Regions from separate parts of the Flavobacterium sp. UW10123 genome, predicted to be linked through region 2. Evidence: riboswitches for the same ligand, from Rfam matches in the RefSeq annotation. Region 2 holds a riboswitch; the other holds the start of a gene.
The links. Region 2 has a riboswitch for cobalamin ahead of ABXT06_RS14795 (TonB-dependent receptor). Riboswitches for the same ligand answer to the same signal wherever they lie in the genome.
Positions count from the first base shown of each region.

Region 1 (8,115 bases), on a different contig from region 2:
TTCGATTATAATCTAAGATTCCATTGACTTGCAATGATTTGAATAATTCATATCCTAAATCTGCTTTTGTAATAAAGCTTTCAGTTTTTCCGTAAGTATAAATATTGCTAGAATTATCCGCATAATACTGATAGTTCTCAAAAATATAAGCAGTTTTTAAATTGGTCGTAAACTTTCCGAAGTTACCGTCATATTCTAGTAAGTTTCGGTTAAAACCATTAACATATTTGCTTTTCATTTCCGATTCGGAAACTAAAGAAGTGTTTCTATCTGTATTTGAGCTTTGGGTATATAATTTTAGAATGTTTTTGGCATTAATTTTATAGCCAGCATTGGCACTTAGTGTAATAACATCATATTGACCATTTTGGTTCCAGCGCTGTTCGCCTTTCCAGTTGTACTGATTTAAATATTTATAATCGTTTGTCGAACTGTTTTTTGAAAGTCCGATTTGAGCACTCCATTTTTTGTTAGAAATAGAAGTTTTGTAATTCACTCCAATCGTATTAAAGCTGCCGTAATCTAGTCTTAAATTATTCTCAAAACGATTAGAAAATAACAAATCGTTATTTAAATGCACAGTTCCTCCAACAGCACCGCTACCGTAAATAACACTTCCGCCGCCCGCTTTTACACTTATCGAATTATAATCAGAACCCGAAATAGTATTAAAATCGGTACTTCCGTTCATTTGAGAGTTAATATTTATTCCGTTCCAGATTACTGCTGTTTGAGAAGAAGTAGTACCTCTAAAAGCGACAGTTGATAACATTCCACGTCCATATTCTTTAAAATAAATCGTAGAATTGAAGTTTAATAAATCGGTTAAAAGAGCTTCGTTTTTGCCAATAACAGAATCATTTAGTTTTAAAACAGATTGTGAAACCGAATAATTTTTTAAGTTTTTGTCTGAAACCAACACTTCTTTCAAACTGGTAATAGAATCGCTCTGCGCCGAAATAATCTGGCACATTAGAAATGAACAAAAAGCAAGAAGTCGTTTTAAAGTCATAATTCCTTCACTCTTTTTCCCGAGAGTTCGATAAATTGTTATAAAGGCAGGTCTCCTGGCTTGCGTCTTGCTGTTTACCTTCCCATCGCGCGGGGCGTGACAGTGGTTTGTAGTTAACAGCAAGCATTCGTTATGAACTTAGCTTACAGTTGCGGGTACAGCTCAAGAATTATACTTGATTCCCTTTTAATGCATTTTTTAAATCAAAAACACAACCTTAATTTGCTGCAAAGATAAAGTTAAAAATATTGATTATTCAAATTTGTTTTACGTTTCATGAAAAATTATAAATTATTTGCACTAAAAATCGATTTTTATAACTTCTCCGAAATCAATTTTATTATTGAAAGCTTCCTTTAAAGGTAGAGAACTCTGATGGCATAAAATACTCCTGATGATTCCAGCGTGAGCAACAATTACAATTGGCTGATTTGTTTTTGAAATGCTATCAGATAAAAAATCACCAACTCTTTCATGCAGTTCGAGAAAAGATTCTCCGTTTGAAACTTTTATGTTTGCAAAATCTTCCATCCACGGATTAAGTTCTTCTGATGGAATTTCGTTCCAGCTTTTTAATTCCCAATCTCCAAAATTCATCTCTTTCAAACGTTCGTCTTCCTGATAAGAAATGGTTTTAATATTTTCTTGAATGTGTTTTGCTAAAATAACACAGCGCTTTAACGGACTAGAAAATATAATTGCCTCTGAAGGAAGTTCTGAAATAATTCTACCGAAAATTTCATCAAATGGAACTGCAATATCAACGTCTGATTGTCCGTAACAGATTCCTTTTTCGCAGACAGTTTCGGTATGGCGAACTAAATAAATTTCCATAAAAATAAAATACTTAAATAAAATACCACTTCGCAAACCTGTTGTGTCGCTCCAAGACAATCTCCTGTATAACCGTCAATCCATTTCTGAAAATAACGTGCTAAAAAATATCGAGTTATAAAAACAGGAATTATAGCAAGAATAAATTTCAAATTGAAATAAGAAAATACAAGTAACGGAATCAAACCAAAAAAGAAAGAGCCAAAAACTTCTTTCCAAGTATATTGTTTTGCAATCGGTTTGCTTTTGCTCGAGGCATCTTCACGAGAATATTCATGTGTGAAAATAATACTGATTGCTGCTAGACGACTTAGTGAATGAGAAGAAATGAACAAAAGGTAAATTTTAAAAACGGCTATAGGCTCAAAATCGTTGAATAATGAAATAGATTCTGATAGCAGTTTGAATTTTAATAGAAAAAGTAAAACCAACCCGATTGCTCCGTAAGCACCAATGGCGCTGTCTTTCATAATCATTAAGATTTTTTCTTTAGTCCAGCCTCCGCCAAAACCATCACAGACGTCAGCAAATCCATCTTCGTGAAAGGCTCCTGTTGTTAAAATAGAAGCAATAATCGCTAGTATAACAGCAATTTCTGATGAAAGAAATAAGGCAAATAGACAATAAGCAATAAAAGAAATACTTCCAACAATCCATCCAATAAAAGGAAAATATCTTGTGGCTTTATTTAAATAATCTGGATGATGCGTAATGTTTTTTGGACATGGAATTCTGGTGTAAAACATTAAGCAGGTGAAGAAAATGTGTAGTTCTTTTTTCATTTGATTGTGATTATTTGGCTAAAGCCCTCTTTAGTAGCAAATTTATAACCTCCAGATAAATCTGGAGGCAATTCAGAATAAAATTTTAAAATATGATTTTTATGAATTGCCAACATCTTCAGATGTTGGTTTATTTATGGACATTTAGAAAGGCTTTAGCCAAATTTTATTGAGATTTCTTATATCCAAAATTGACAATAAATTCTTCACATTTCATTTGATTACCATTATTTGGCTAAAGCCTTCTTTATGAGAAAATTTATAACCTCCAGATAAATCTGGAGGCAATTCAAGAGTAAAATTTTAAAATGTGATTTCGATGAATTGCCAACATCTTTAGATGTTGGTGTATTTATAGACATTTTAAAAAGGGCTTTAGCCAATTTTTTTTAAGGTTTTTTAAATCCAAATTTGATGATAAATTCATCATATTCTTCTTGAAATGTTTTCTTTTTATGATGCTTTTCCTGATTTTTAATATAATCCCGAACCTTATCTACAATTGATTCTGAAACTGAAACTGCAAAATACTCATCCTGCCATTCAAACTTATCTTTTGTTAATTGATTTTTATTAATCCAATACGAAGATTCTCCTTTCAAGAGCTGTATCACTTTCTGAATGGTTTGATTATTTCCTAATGAAATTAAACAGTGGCAATGATCAGAATACCCACTAACAAAATCAAGATAGATTTCTTTCTTTGAAGCATTTTCTTGTATGTGATGCCATACTTTTTTACGAATATCAATAGAATTTAAAAATGGGAATCTATTTTTTGTACTCCAAACGCAGTGAATGTAAACTTTTGTAAAAGGCATATATGATATTTAAAAATTCAAAGTTATAAACTTTAAATTTAAAAAGAAAGTTATTTCCTGCTTACTCCCGCGCTTTCAAAACTAGCCATTTCATTTAAAAAAGCCTCAGCCGATTTTAAAATAGGAAAAGCTACAGCACAGCCCGTTCCTTCTCCCAAACGCAAATCTAAATTTAAAATAGGTTTTGCTCCTAAATGATTTAATAATTCTGAATGCGCTTTTTCTGCAGAGCAATGGCAAAAAACAGCATTTTGTTTGATGTTCGGATTTATTTTAAAAGCGATTAAATAGGCAACAGTACAAATAAAACCGTCAACAAGAATCAGCATTTTATTTTCAAAAGCAGTTAGCATTCCTCCAGCCATTTGAAGGATTTCAAAACCTCCAAAATAGGAGAGTTGCGCCATTAATTCGGCTTGACCGGAATAATTTTCAATTGCTTTCTGGAGTAAATTTTGTTTTAAAAGCAATTTTTCGTTTTCAACTCCAGTACCTTTTCCGATGCATTCTTTGATAGGAAAGTCGGTTAAAAGACTCATCAAAACCGAAGCGGTTGAGGTATTTCCAATTCCCATTTCGCCAAAACCGATACAATTTGAACCAGATTTAGCAATGTTTTCAACAATCAATTTTCCTTTCTCCAAACACAATTGAACTTCAGATTCGCTCATTGCAGGAACGTGCAGAAAAGATTGTGTCCCTTTAGCGATTTTTGCATCGATTAATTTTGCGTTTGTCGGAAAATCATAATTAACACCCGAATCTACAATGGATAATTCAATATTATTCTGATTGCAAAAAACATTTATGGCAGCGCCACCATCCAGGAAATTATTGACCATTTGTCGTGTAACATCTTGCGGATAGTCGCTTACACCATGATTTGCAATTCCGTGATCTGCAGCAAAAACTACGATATTTGGTTTTATGATTTTTGGATTCAAAGTTTCGAAAACCGTTGCCATTTGAAAAGCCAAAGATTCCAATGTTCCCAAAGAACCAACAGGTTTGGTTTTAGAATCTATTTTGTCTTGTAAAAGAGTATGAAAGTCAGATTTGTTTTGAATTTTGTTTTCTGATTTTAAATCGAAATCAGGAACTTTAGTATGATGAATTTCACTAATTTCAACACAAATAGGAGCTTCCGCTTTTTGTTTCCAATGCAATTGCTGCAGCATTGGCTGATTGTTGTAATTGGTAGCGGGTTTTCCGATACAGAAATAACCCAAAGGTTCTATGTTTTCGGGTAAATCTAAGATTTTTTTAAACTGATAATAATTGAGAATCGAAACCCAACCCATTCCGTAACCTTGCTCTGTAAGTGAAAGCCAAATATTTTGAGCGGCACAAACCGAACTGAATTTTACTGCTTCATTGCTGCCAATTGTCCCGATCGTAAACTGATTTAAAACCGAGCGATCATAAGCAATTATAAGTCCGATTGGAGCTTCTTCGATTGCTTCGAGTTTTAGTGATCTGTAAAGTTCTTTTTGTTCTGGATTGTCGGTTAGTTCTTCAGCTTTTTTGTTGTAATCTAAAAAGAGATTTTTAATAGAACTTTTAACTTCATGAGATTTAATGATATAATATCTAGTCGCATCAGTCAGTCCCACAGAAGGCGCCCAATGTCCCGCTTGTAAAGCTTTTTCAATTACATAATCAGGAACTTCATCGGCTGTAAAATGTCGTGTGTCGCGGCGTGATTTTAATATATCGTCTAAATGGCTCATTTCTTTAAATTCCAATTTTTTAAATTCCAAATTCCAAAGCTGAAAATGGAAAGATTCTAGTAAAGGTAAAGCATAGCTTTGAAATTTGGAGTTTAAAACTTCGAATTTCGTTTCAATTTATTAGAATTTGGAATTTTTGTATTGGGATTTAACCTTTTATTTTAACTGGAATTCCAGAAACCATCAGTACAACTTCGTCAGCATTTGCAGCAAGAAATTGATTCATCCAGCCTTGAAGCTCAACAAATTTTCTTCCAATGTGAGTTTCTGCATGAACGCCCATGCCGATTTCATTTGTTACAATAATGATATTCGAGTTTTCGTATTTTGCAATGGCAAGAAATTCTTTTTTAGCTTCTTCTAAACTAATAGCAACATCATTTTTATTATCAATAAAAAAATTAGTTAGCCAAAGTGTTACACAGTCAATTAAGGCAGTTTTTCCTGAGAAATCAATTTCGCTTAAATATTTCTCTTTTTCAATATTTGTCCAATGTTCGTCTCTTTCCTGCTGATGGCGATCAATTCGATTTTGAAAATCAGCATCCCATTTTCGGGCAGTTGCTACATACATAGGAGAGTTGGAAAGTTCTAAAGCAAGTTTCTGAGCATAACTGCTTTTTCCAGAACGTTCACCGCCAGTTACTAAGTAAATCATTATGGATAATGGTTAATTATTAATTGTTAGTTGTTAATTTTTTTACTTCTGATTGTTTTTTGGAAGTTTTAAGTATACTAGTTATTAATTTTAGTATTGTAATTGCATCATTATAAATGTTTTCAAATTCTTTTTCGTTGAGATAATCAGTGGCTTTTAATAATTCTAGCCAATAGACAGTTTCATTAGCTTCTTTTTGAGCAATTGCAAATTTATGAATAAAATCACTTTTACTTTCAGCATGTTCGGCTTCTCGAATCATTGCGCCAACACTAGTGCCAGATCTTAAAAGTTGTTTAGCAAGGATAAATTCTTTTTTATTATTGTTTAAATATTGATAAAGTTTAACAATCCTTATGGCAAAATCAAAGCTTTTATTTCTAACAATGTTATTTTTCATAACTAACAATTAACAATTTATAATTAACAATTAATACGGGCAATGTCGGCAATTATTTCCGCAGCAGGTTCCTCTTTTTAGGTGAAACCAGGTTTTAAAAACATAATTCCCATTTTCGATATAATAGTCAATGCCCTCAATTAAATTGTCGGTTTTGGGTAAAAACATTGCTTTATTGTTAAGAGCTTTTTTTGGAGTTACGGTTTCGATATAAGCATCAATTTTATCTTCGCAAGCTTCCTTAAAGCACACAGGACAAAGGCAATCGCCTCCTTCTGAAAGATTGAAAATAGGAGGGTAATCATTACACCAGCACTTATTTTCAGGTGAAATATCTCCGCATGAAAAAGCGGCTTCACAACTGGAGCAAATTTTTGTTTTTGGTGCACTCATTAAATAAAAGGCTATTTGTTTAAATTTGTACGAATAAAGGTAAACAAAAAAAATAGAAATTGGTTTACCTTTGTGACCATACAAAACACAAAATATGAAATATTTTTTCCATAAATTACCAGTCGTTTTTTTGCTTCTTTTAGTAATTAGCTGCAAAAAAAATGAAACGCAAGCTACTGTAAAATCTAATGTTTCGGCAGAAAGTATCGAATATGCATCTGGACTTTCAATTATAAAAAAAGAAGGCTATTCGATTGTAAATGTGATTAATCCGTGGCCAAATGCTAAAGGAAAATTCACTTACATTTTAGAGGAAAAAGACTCACAAATTCCAGACAGTTTAAAAAAATATTCTGCTATAAAAGTTCCGTTAGAAACCGTTGTGGTAACTTCAACAACAAATATTCCGTTTTTAGAAATGTTGGAAGTTGAGAATAAATTGATCGGATTTCCGCACACTGATTATATTTCTTCAGAAAAAACGAGAGCATTAATTGACAAAGGTTCTGTGAAAAACGTTGGACAAAATGAAAAATTGAATATCGAACAGTTAATAGAATTGTCACCAGATTTGATTGTTACTTTTGGTGTCGATAATAATAATCCGATGTTGGATAATCTTAAAAAAAGCGGCTTAAAAGTGCTAATTCAGGGCGATTGGATGGAACAGTCTCCGTTGGGAAAAGCTGAATGGATTAAATTGTATGGAGCTTTATTTGGAAAAGAAGACAAAGCAAAAGAGCTTTTTGATAAAATCGTAGAAAGTTATAATCAAGCTAAAAAATTAGTTAAAGATAAACCTGCAACTTCAAAAGTGTTATATGGTTCAATGTACGAAGATGTTTGGTACGTTGCCAAAGGAAACAGCTGGGTAGCGCAGTTTATGCAGGATGCAAAATCGAATTATTTATGGGCTGATTTAAAAGGAACTGGAAGTGAAGGTTTGTCTTTTGAAAAAGTTTTAGATAAAGCGAAGACAGCTAATGTTTGGATTGCTTCAGGATCTTTTAAAAGTTTAGAAGAATTACAAAAAGCAAATCCGCATTATTCAGAATTTGATGCTTTCAAAAACAAAAGTGTATATAATTTTGAAGGAAAGATGGGAGCAACAGGAGGGACAGTTTATTACGAATTAGCACCAAGCCGTCCCGATTTAGTTTTAAAAGATTATATCAAGATTTTTCATCCCGATTTATTGGCTGGTTATGAATTTACTTTTGCATCAAAACTGAATTAAATTGGCGAATAAAAAACGAAATACCATTTTATTTGTTGTTTTGACTTTAGGGCTTTTTCTAATGTTTTTTGCAAGCATTAGTTTAGGGTCGGTTACAATTCCGTTAAAAGATGTTATAGCAAGTTTAACTGGAGGTCAGGCAACAAAATCGACTTGGGAATATATTATCATTAATTACCGTTTACCAAAAGCTATTACTGCGGTTTTAGTTGGGACGGGACTCTCGATGAGCGGACTTTTGATGCAGA
Region 1 is NZ_JBEWQE010000010.1:52,299-60,413, reverse strand. Features, by position in the region: gene ABXT06_RS12895 (TonB-dependent receptor plug domain-containing protein) at 1-1,012, opposite strand, end outside; cobalamin riboswitch at 1,041-1,247, opposite strand; gene cobC (alpha-ribazole phosphatase) at 1,313-1,846, opposite strand; gene ABXT06_RS12885 (adenosylcobinamide-GDP ribazoletransferase) at 1,831-2,628, opposite strand; gene tnpA (IS200/IS605 family transposase) at 3,018-3,449, opposite strand; gene cobT (nicotinate-nucleotide--dimethylbenzimidazole phosphoribosyltransferase) at 3,500-5,194, opposite strand; gene cobU (bifunctional adenosylcobinamide kinase/adenosylcobinamide-phosphate guanylyltransferase) at 5,328-5,837, opposite strand; gene ABXT06_RS12865 (four helix bundle protein) at 5,857-6,237, opposite strand; gene ABXT06_RS12860 (C1orf53 family protein) at 6,268-6,630, opposite strand; gene ABXT06_RS12855 (ABC transporter substrate-binding protein) at 6,725-7,867, shown strand; gene ABXT06_RS12850 (iron chelate uptake ABC transporter family permease subunit) at 7,869-8,115, shown strand, end outside.
Region 1: it holds a riboswitch for cobalamin, as region 2 does, so the genes downstream of both, ABXT06_RS12895 (TonB-dependent receptor plug domain-containing protein) here and ABXT06_RS14795 (TonB-dependent receptor) in region 2, are expected to answer to the same signal.

Region 2 (8,115 bases):
GGATTTATGGCAACTGGCCCCGAATACGAACTTACATAGGCTTTGTCTTTATAAAAAGCCACATAACGACAATTGGGAATATCTATTTTTTTGATGCGTTTTGCCGTCCATTTTTCTAAAACCTCAACTTTGTTGGAGCAATTTATAACTGCATAAACCTTGTTTCCATAAATTTTAATATCGTTTCCAACATCTCCCAATTCTTTTACCACACTCGGATTTCGTTCTGAATATACATCTGTAGTATAATTTCCTGTTCGGTAATTAAAAACATCCAGACTAGCTCGGTTCATTCCCATATTTCCTTCGTTTAAAAGATAGAAACCTTCAATATTTCCGTCACTTCTTGGCGCGGCAACAGCTGCATCAGAAGAAAGAAATACGGTTTCGTCTTCACGGCAGGAAACCAACAAAACAGATATGCTTAAACCAAATAGTATTTTTAAAAAGCTCTTTTTCATAACTCAAAACTGATTATAAATTTGAATGTTCGCCCCGGCATCGGATAATTGTAGATGACTTCATATTGCTGATTGAAAGCGTTGTTGACTTCAATCGTTCCGTTTAATTTGTAATTTTTGAATGCGAAATATTTCTGAACCGCCAAATCGTGCGTGTACCAAGGCTGTACTTCGTTTACTTTGATATTATTGACATTGCCGTTATAGCGTTTTCCGACATAAATGAAGCTGTAATTGAAGTTCCAAGATTCGTAATTGGCGTTTAAAATTCCAGATCCGCTATGCCAAGGCGTGTACGGAATCTGATCTCCGTAAGAGGACATTTCTAAACCAACAAACTTTGTAAAATCCTGACTTTGAGAATATGTGTATGTTAAATTGGCATCTAGTTTTAGCTTATTAAAATGAGTTCCCATATTTAGAACCGTTTCAATTCCTTTTCCTTTTACCTGTCCGATATTCGTCATCATCCAGCGAAATAAATTTCCAGTTGGAGCGGCAACAATTTTGTCTTTTGTATTGGTATAATAAGCATCTGCTTGAAAAGAGAATCTATCAAAAAAGCTTTCCTTTACAGGGAAATTATACGTAAACCCAACATCGTACTGATTCATGTATTCGGGTCTCAAAGTGCTTGAACCAATCATGGTATAATACAAATCGTTGAAAGTTGGCATTCTGAAAATGCGTTTGGCAAACGCCCTTAAATTGAAATCGTATTTCTTAAACGGAGTATAACCCAAAAATATAGCGGGAGTAAATTCGGTTTTATTGGGTGCTTTGGCATTGTATTTTACTTCCTCAATGACACGAGTTCCTAACACATTTCCTAAAACTTTAAAACCTTCATATCGATACGAAGTTGCTAGAGAAACAAGGGCTGTATAACGCTGTGGAAAAGAGAATTGTGTTTGGATTCCTCTTCTTGTCGCATTTAATTTATTGTATTGAAAATCGGTTGAAAGCGAAACATCCCAAGTGGGTAAAATGCTATACATATTAACTGCGGAGAAATAAGCTTCCTGCTGATAATAACTATCATCTGATTGTGCGCCTTCTGTTACGGTTTCACCTAAAACGTTTGTCGTATCTCGTGCAATATAATGCGTGTAATCGTAGGCAAATTTTCCTTTTAGCTGAAATTTATATTTATCTGAAACATCTTTTGTTAGAGAAGATTGTCCAAAAAAGTTTTTGTCAAATTGTCTAAAACCGTCTTTAAACTTATTTTCTACAATGGCTCCTGGTGCACCGCGTTCAGAATCATAATAATATACTTTTGCATCCCAAGTTCCTTTATTTATTTTTCCATACAAACCAGATTCAAATCGGAATGCTTCTATATCACTGTTCCATCGTGTAGCTGTAGTATCGTAGGCAATACTTCCATCTTGATTTTTTCTTTTATATCTAAATTTATATTGTCCGTTTGATTTGATGTATTCAGAACTTACGCTCATGCTGACTTTATCGCTCAGTTTTTGTTCCCATCTAAAAGAAGGATCATGGTAATTGATAGACATTGTTTTGTAACGAACCAGCAGATTTGTTTTTTTATTGCCTGTAAAAACAGGACGTTTGGTTCGCAAATAAATAGTCGAAGCTGATGCAAAGTCTTTTGCCGACTGAAAGATTTCGCTTTTCTGTCCATTATACATCGTAAGCGATTCCATATCATCAAGCGAATATTTCCCTAAATCGGTTACGCCGTTTTGCGCATTTCCAAGCTGAATTCCGTCATAAAAAACACCAACATGATGCGTTCCCATATTACGAACATCAACCGTTTTGAGTCCGCCGACTCCGCCATAATCTTTAATTTGCGTTCCCGCAAAATAACGAAGCGCATCGGCAACATTGTGACTAGAAAGATTTTCGAGCAGAACACCCGAAAGACTTTGCACGGGAATAACTTCCTGATAAGGTTTTCCTTTTAAAATAACTTCTTTTAAAACACGCGAACTATCAGTCACTGCTTGCGAATGAAGCAAAAAAGGAAAAAGTACTAAAAAAGCAGAAAATAAAGTTTTCTTCAAATTACACATCACGATTTAATTAAATAAACTTTGTGTGATGCAGTAATTATACAACAGTAGTAATCCTACTATAGAATAGCAGGTTATTATCTTGTCATCAACTTCATACCACGAAAGTTTTAAACTATGTGATCGTGGCAGGTCTCCTGACTTATTCTATCTTTAAACGGCCTTCTCACCCCTAAAATGGAACAATGGCATTAGTATGTTTAAAGACTTTGTGTAGAACTTACAGTAGCGGGTCTGTTCAGGATTTGCACCTGATTCCCTTTTAACTGCTTATTTCAGATTGAAAAAAGCAGACCAAAATCTGGGGTAAAGATATAATTATCTTTGTATTTTTTTTATTTGTTTTTTATATGATACTATTATTTTTACAATTTAATTTGCTATTTACTTATGTTTGTGCAATTAAAACTAACCAATGACCTTAGCTGATTTAATTAAAGACTTTATTGACTCAACCAAAGAAAGATTAAAAAACCCCATATCTGGCGCATTCCTATGGTCATTTGTATTTTATAATTGGCGACCAATTTGTCTATTACTTTTTTCAAAAACATCAATCGAAAATAAAATTATTGTGATTAACCATGAATATTGTTCTTTCTGGGCAATCTTTTTCCCAATTGTAATTGCAACATTTTACACATTATTAATTCCTAAAATAATGCTGGAAATTGATAAAGACTTAGAACCAACTAAAGACGCAAGGATAACTAAACGCTACGCTTCAAAAAAACATGAAGTAGTTGAAAAGACAAAAGTTGCCAAAGCGGAATTTTTATTAAAAAGCGAGGAATCTGGGACACAAACTATACAAGAATTTATGAGTCAAATTGAAGCTCTTAAGGAAAACAATAATAATTTGCAAGATAGTATCAAGCAAATTAACGAATCGAACAAAGTTACTGTTGATGGTCTTAATCATTCTTTGCAGATCGCAAAACAAGCTTTAAATGAAAAAGAACAGCAAAATGTTATCTTAAAAAGAATAAATGACTTAAAGAAAGATAATGCACCAGATATACACATTCAAGATGATGATACTATTAGTTATAGATTTTTAATTAAAGGATTGATAAATAAAGCACAACTATCTGAAATTGAAACGACGCAGTTATTAAAAATTACTGATAACTTAAATGCAGCACAATTTGATTCAATTGAAAGTTTAGAGAAAAACAGTCATGGCATGGTAATATTATCCAAAGTAAAAGATTACACTAACGTACAGGTTTTGCTTGATCGAGGAGTTCTCCAGAGAAGAGTTGCAGGGAACAGATTATCATATCATTTCACCAACGAGGGGAAAATAATCCATAACTTATTAAAAAACAGTTCAAACACCAACTCTTAAAAACATTAAAAACGATTTACCAATTTTTTTTTTTAATATCAATACGATAGGGAAGATAAAAACAAAAAACCACTCTTAAAAAAGAGTGGTTTTAAAACAGTTATGAAGGTGTTACTAACTCTATTTAAAAAAATAACCGATTGTTATTTGAAAAACTTTATTCTTCATATCGCTGTTGATAACATAATTTGTGTTTGCCGTAACATCTTTAAACACATTGGCATACGACAAATTATATCTTGCATCTGCATAGAAATTGCTAAACTGATAACCCAATCCGAAATTTACTGAAGCATCTACTCCGTTTGAATAGTCTTTTAAATCCATTTTTTCATGGTTATCGTAACCTAAAAAATTGTCTTGGTATTTATTGTTTGCTTTCAACAGAATTCCGACTTGAGGTCCCGCTTGAATGCTTAAACCTTTCGCCACATAATATTTTAACATTACTGGAATGTTTAAATAATTTAAGGCAATTGTGCTTTTGTAATGTGAGTTTTGTACTTCTGGATCAGAATAAGATAATTTCATTCCCTGCTGGCTATACAATAATTCTGGTTGTACCGAAAAGTTTTTTGCCAAAGGAATTTCTGCCATTAATCCTGCTGTAAATCCTGTTTTACTAGATGAATCCAATTCGTTTTCATCAAATGTTAGGCTCGAAATATTCAATCCTGCTTTTACGCCCAGTTTGACCTTTTCGGTTTGAGCCATTACACCTGCACACATAAACAATGCACAGATTATTAGCTTTGATTTTTTCATCGTATTTTTCGTTTTTTTTAAGAAGGGCAGCTCTACATGAGAACTGCCGTTTCTATCTATAATTTGTTACTTTTTAATAATCTTAGCTGTGTACTTTTTGCCTTGTACGGTACAATCTAAAATATAAACTCCTGTCGTAAGCTGACTAACATTTACACTTGATGGAACAGCAGAATAGGTTTTACTCCAAACCGCATTTCCTTCCATAGAGTAAATTTTCATTTCAGCTTCGCCTTCAGCTTTTTCAGCCAAGAAGATGTTTACATTATCTGCAGCTGGATTTGGGAACACTCTGAAAGAATTTGTCAATTTTCCAATAAGAAGACCTTTAGAATCTATTGGAGCAGACATACTTGTACAACCATGTGTATTTGTTACTTGTAGAGTATACGTTCCTTCCCAAATTGTAGAAACCATTTTTTCGGTTGCATTAGGAATAATTCTTCCGTTTAAATACCACTGATAACCCTCAGAATCAGCAGAAGCTGTAATTTTATTTCCTTCTAATGCTTGAATTTCTGGAACTGTGTTTTCAAGAACATTGATTGTTGTTGTGAAAATTTTTCCTAATCCGTGTTCGTTGTAAACCGTTACGTAATAATCTCCGCTTTCTGTTGTTTTGAAAGTTGGATCTGTAGAACCATCAAACCATTCGTAAGCAGCATAATTTCCAGGATTTAAAACTACTTCTGGACCACAAACATCTCCGCTTACAAGTTCAGATTCGAAAGTATCAAATATCACAGTTACTTTTTCAGTAAGACTGCATCCGTTTTCTAATGTTGCCGTTACAGTATAATCTCCTGCTTTATCAACATTTATAGAATTGGTGCTTTCACCTGAACTCCATTTATATGAAGTTGCTTCTAACTCTTTAGCAGCAATGTTTCTCTCTGCATCCAGAAATACACTTTTACCTGCATAAGCATGGATAACTGAAGCGTCAAATATTTTAAAATCTGACGGTACGCCTTGGTATACATAATTCTTGATACTATTGTTTGATTCGATAGCATCGTTTTCCATTTTTGCATTTACGGCAAATACATGAGAATCTCCAGAATCATCTAATTTAGGCTGTTTGATAAAAGTATAATCGATGCTTTCGCCAACCGGAATTCCTGATGCAATGGCTTCTGAGATTTTTTCTGATGTATTACTGTACTCCAAATCTAATTGGATAGAATTTTCTTTAATAGCAACTTGTCCTTCATTTGTCAGCCTAACTTTTACTTCGCTATTGCCACAAATATCTTTTGGAGATAAAATTTGAACAGAAACATCTAAAACAGCCTCACTCATTACTTTAAGATCGTCTAAAACCATATAAGAATATCCATCTGATTTTGCATGTCTAAAACGGAACAATACTGATTTTCCAGCGTATTTTGTAATGTTTAAAACTGCTTTTTGCCATTCAGTATCTACATAAGTTCCTTGACTAGTCGCTCTCCAAGCTTCAGTCCATTCTCCGCCAACTGGCTTAATATCTACAATTAAAGCATCATTAACATTGCTCTGCAAAGCGTAATAAAACTCTAAAGCCGTAGTACTTTCAGACAGTTTGTAAAGTGGAGAAATTAATTCGCTATAGTAATAATAGCCTTCTAATTGACTGTATAATAGTTTTCCGTTAGTATCTCCCGAACGGTTTTTTAAAGGAAGTGTCAAATTGATATTATCTGGAGTTGTAACCGCTCTCCAAGGGTAATTTTCATCACTTTGATTAGAAATAAATCCTTTTGATCCAAATATTGAACCTTGTGTTAGGCTAGAGAAATTCTCTGTGCTTAATTCTAGCGCTTTTTCAGCAACTTGAAAAGATGCCGTAAGACTTTTAATATTCGTATCTAGCTCTCCATCGGCAGTTGCCTGCACTTTAATTTCGTAATTGCCAGCAGCTAATTTTGAAAGACCGTCTATTTTATAAACAAGAGTTTCACCTTGTCGGATTGTTTTCGTTCTTTCTAATGAAACTGGTTCGCCAATAGCATTTCCGTTCTGAAGAATTTGATATTTAAGCGTAACTTTTTCCAATGTTTTATAAGCTACATTTCTTGCATCAATATAAAACTCATGCGTAGGTACATCTTCATAAACTGTTTCGCCTACAACTAAATTCGAAAGCTGTAAATTACTTTTAGTTGGTGTAATTTCAATATTATCCACCGCAAAACCATTCGCAAAAAAGCCATTGTCATTTTGTTGAAAAGCAACTTGCACACAAGAATTTCCGGCGTAAGCACTTAAATCAACATTATAACCAAACCAAGCGCCATAATAAGGCATTTTAAATACTTCTTTCCAAGTTGTTCCGCCATCGGTACTTACTTTTACAAAACCATCTGACCATTGCTGAGGATCTCCAAAACCATCAAATGATAAATGCGCTTCTTTGTAATTGGTTAAATCAAATACGGGAGAAACCAGCATATCGTTTGAAGCATCGCAATTGCATTTGTCATCATTACTTGCCATAAATTTGGTATGATCTGCAATAAACCATCCAGGAGAACCTAAATCTGCACGCACGCCATGTTTCCATCCTGCAGAACCTTTATTCTCAGAAGTTCTCCATCCTTTGTATTTAGAAGCGTCTTCAAAGTCCATTTTATACGGAAGTACAGAAACTTTCATGTCTTCGTTATTCCAATTATCGTACGTTAATGTGACAGCATTATTTCCTTGTTTAAGGTCTTTTGCCATATCTACAGGAAAAACAGAAACCGAAATTGTATACTCTCCAACATTCTTCAAATTAATATTAGGAATAGAATAGTTTATTGTGTCTTTAAACCTAGCGAAGTTTAAAGTTGTTTTTTCGATTTTTGAAAAAACTTCGACTTTTGCTGCATCAAGAACTTTAGTTGTAATATTAACTTCCTGACTTGCTGTAGCAAAATTGTTTGTTATTTTGGCAACTACTGCAGCATTATTATTGTTGATATCACATTTACCAGCGTCAACTTGTGCCGACACAACTTCTAAATCATAAGGCGCATCGCTTACCAAAATGTTATCTATAAATCCGCCTAAGAATCCATCATAATAGTCGTCTGATTTTACGTGGAAACGAATAGCCACTTTTTTTCCTGCCAATTCATTTAACCGAATTTGGTACGGATCTTTTTTCAAACTATTATTTACTCCCGTAAACCAACCTCCATCTAATAAATCATTATTATGTTCTATTTCCGGATAATTAACTGTATTTATTTTTTTCCAGCTTTTACCTTTATCTTCAGAATATTCAACAATTAAACCATCATACGTTCTATGCAATAAATAATACAAATCGAACTCCACATACGGAGAAACCACATTGGTAAAATCAAAGATTGGCGATTCTAAAACGAAATCAGAATTAAGTCCCATTCTTTCAGTTCCCTTAAAGTCAACCATTCCCCACATGTATTGTGATTTAACCGTTCTAAAAGACGCAGGATAATTTTGAAATAAAAACTTCTGATTTCCGCTTAACGCTTTTGTGTTC
Region 2 is NZ_JBEWQE010000012.1:1,175-9,289, forward strand. Features, by position in the region: gene ABXT06_RS14790 (YncE family protein) at 1-461, opposite strand, end outside; gene ABXT06_RS14795 (TonB-dependent receptor) at 458-2,506, opposite strand; cobalamin riboswitch at 2,617-2,820, opposite strand; gene ABXT06_RS14800 (hypothetical protein) at 2,922-3,857, shown strand; gene ABXT06_RS14805 (porin family protein) at 3,978-4,622, opposite strand; gene ABXT06_RS14810 (M4 family metallopeptidase) at 4,689-8,115, opposite strand, start outside.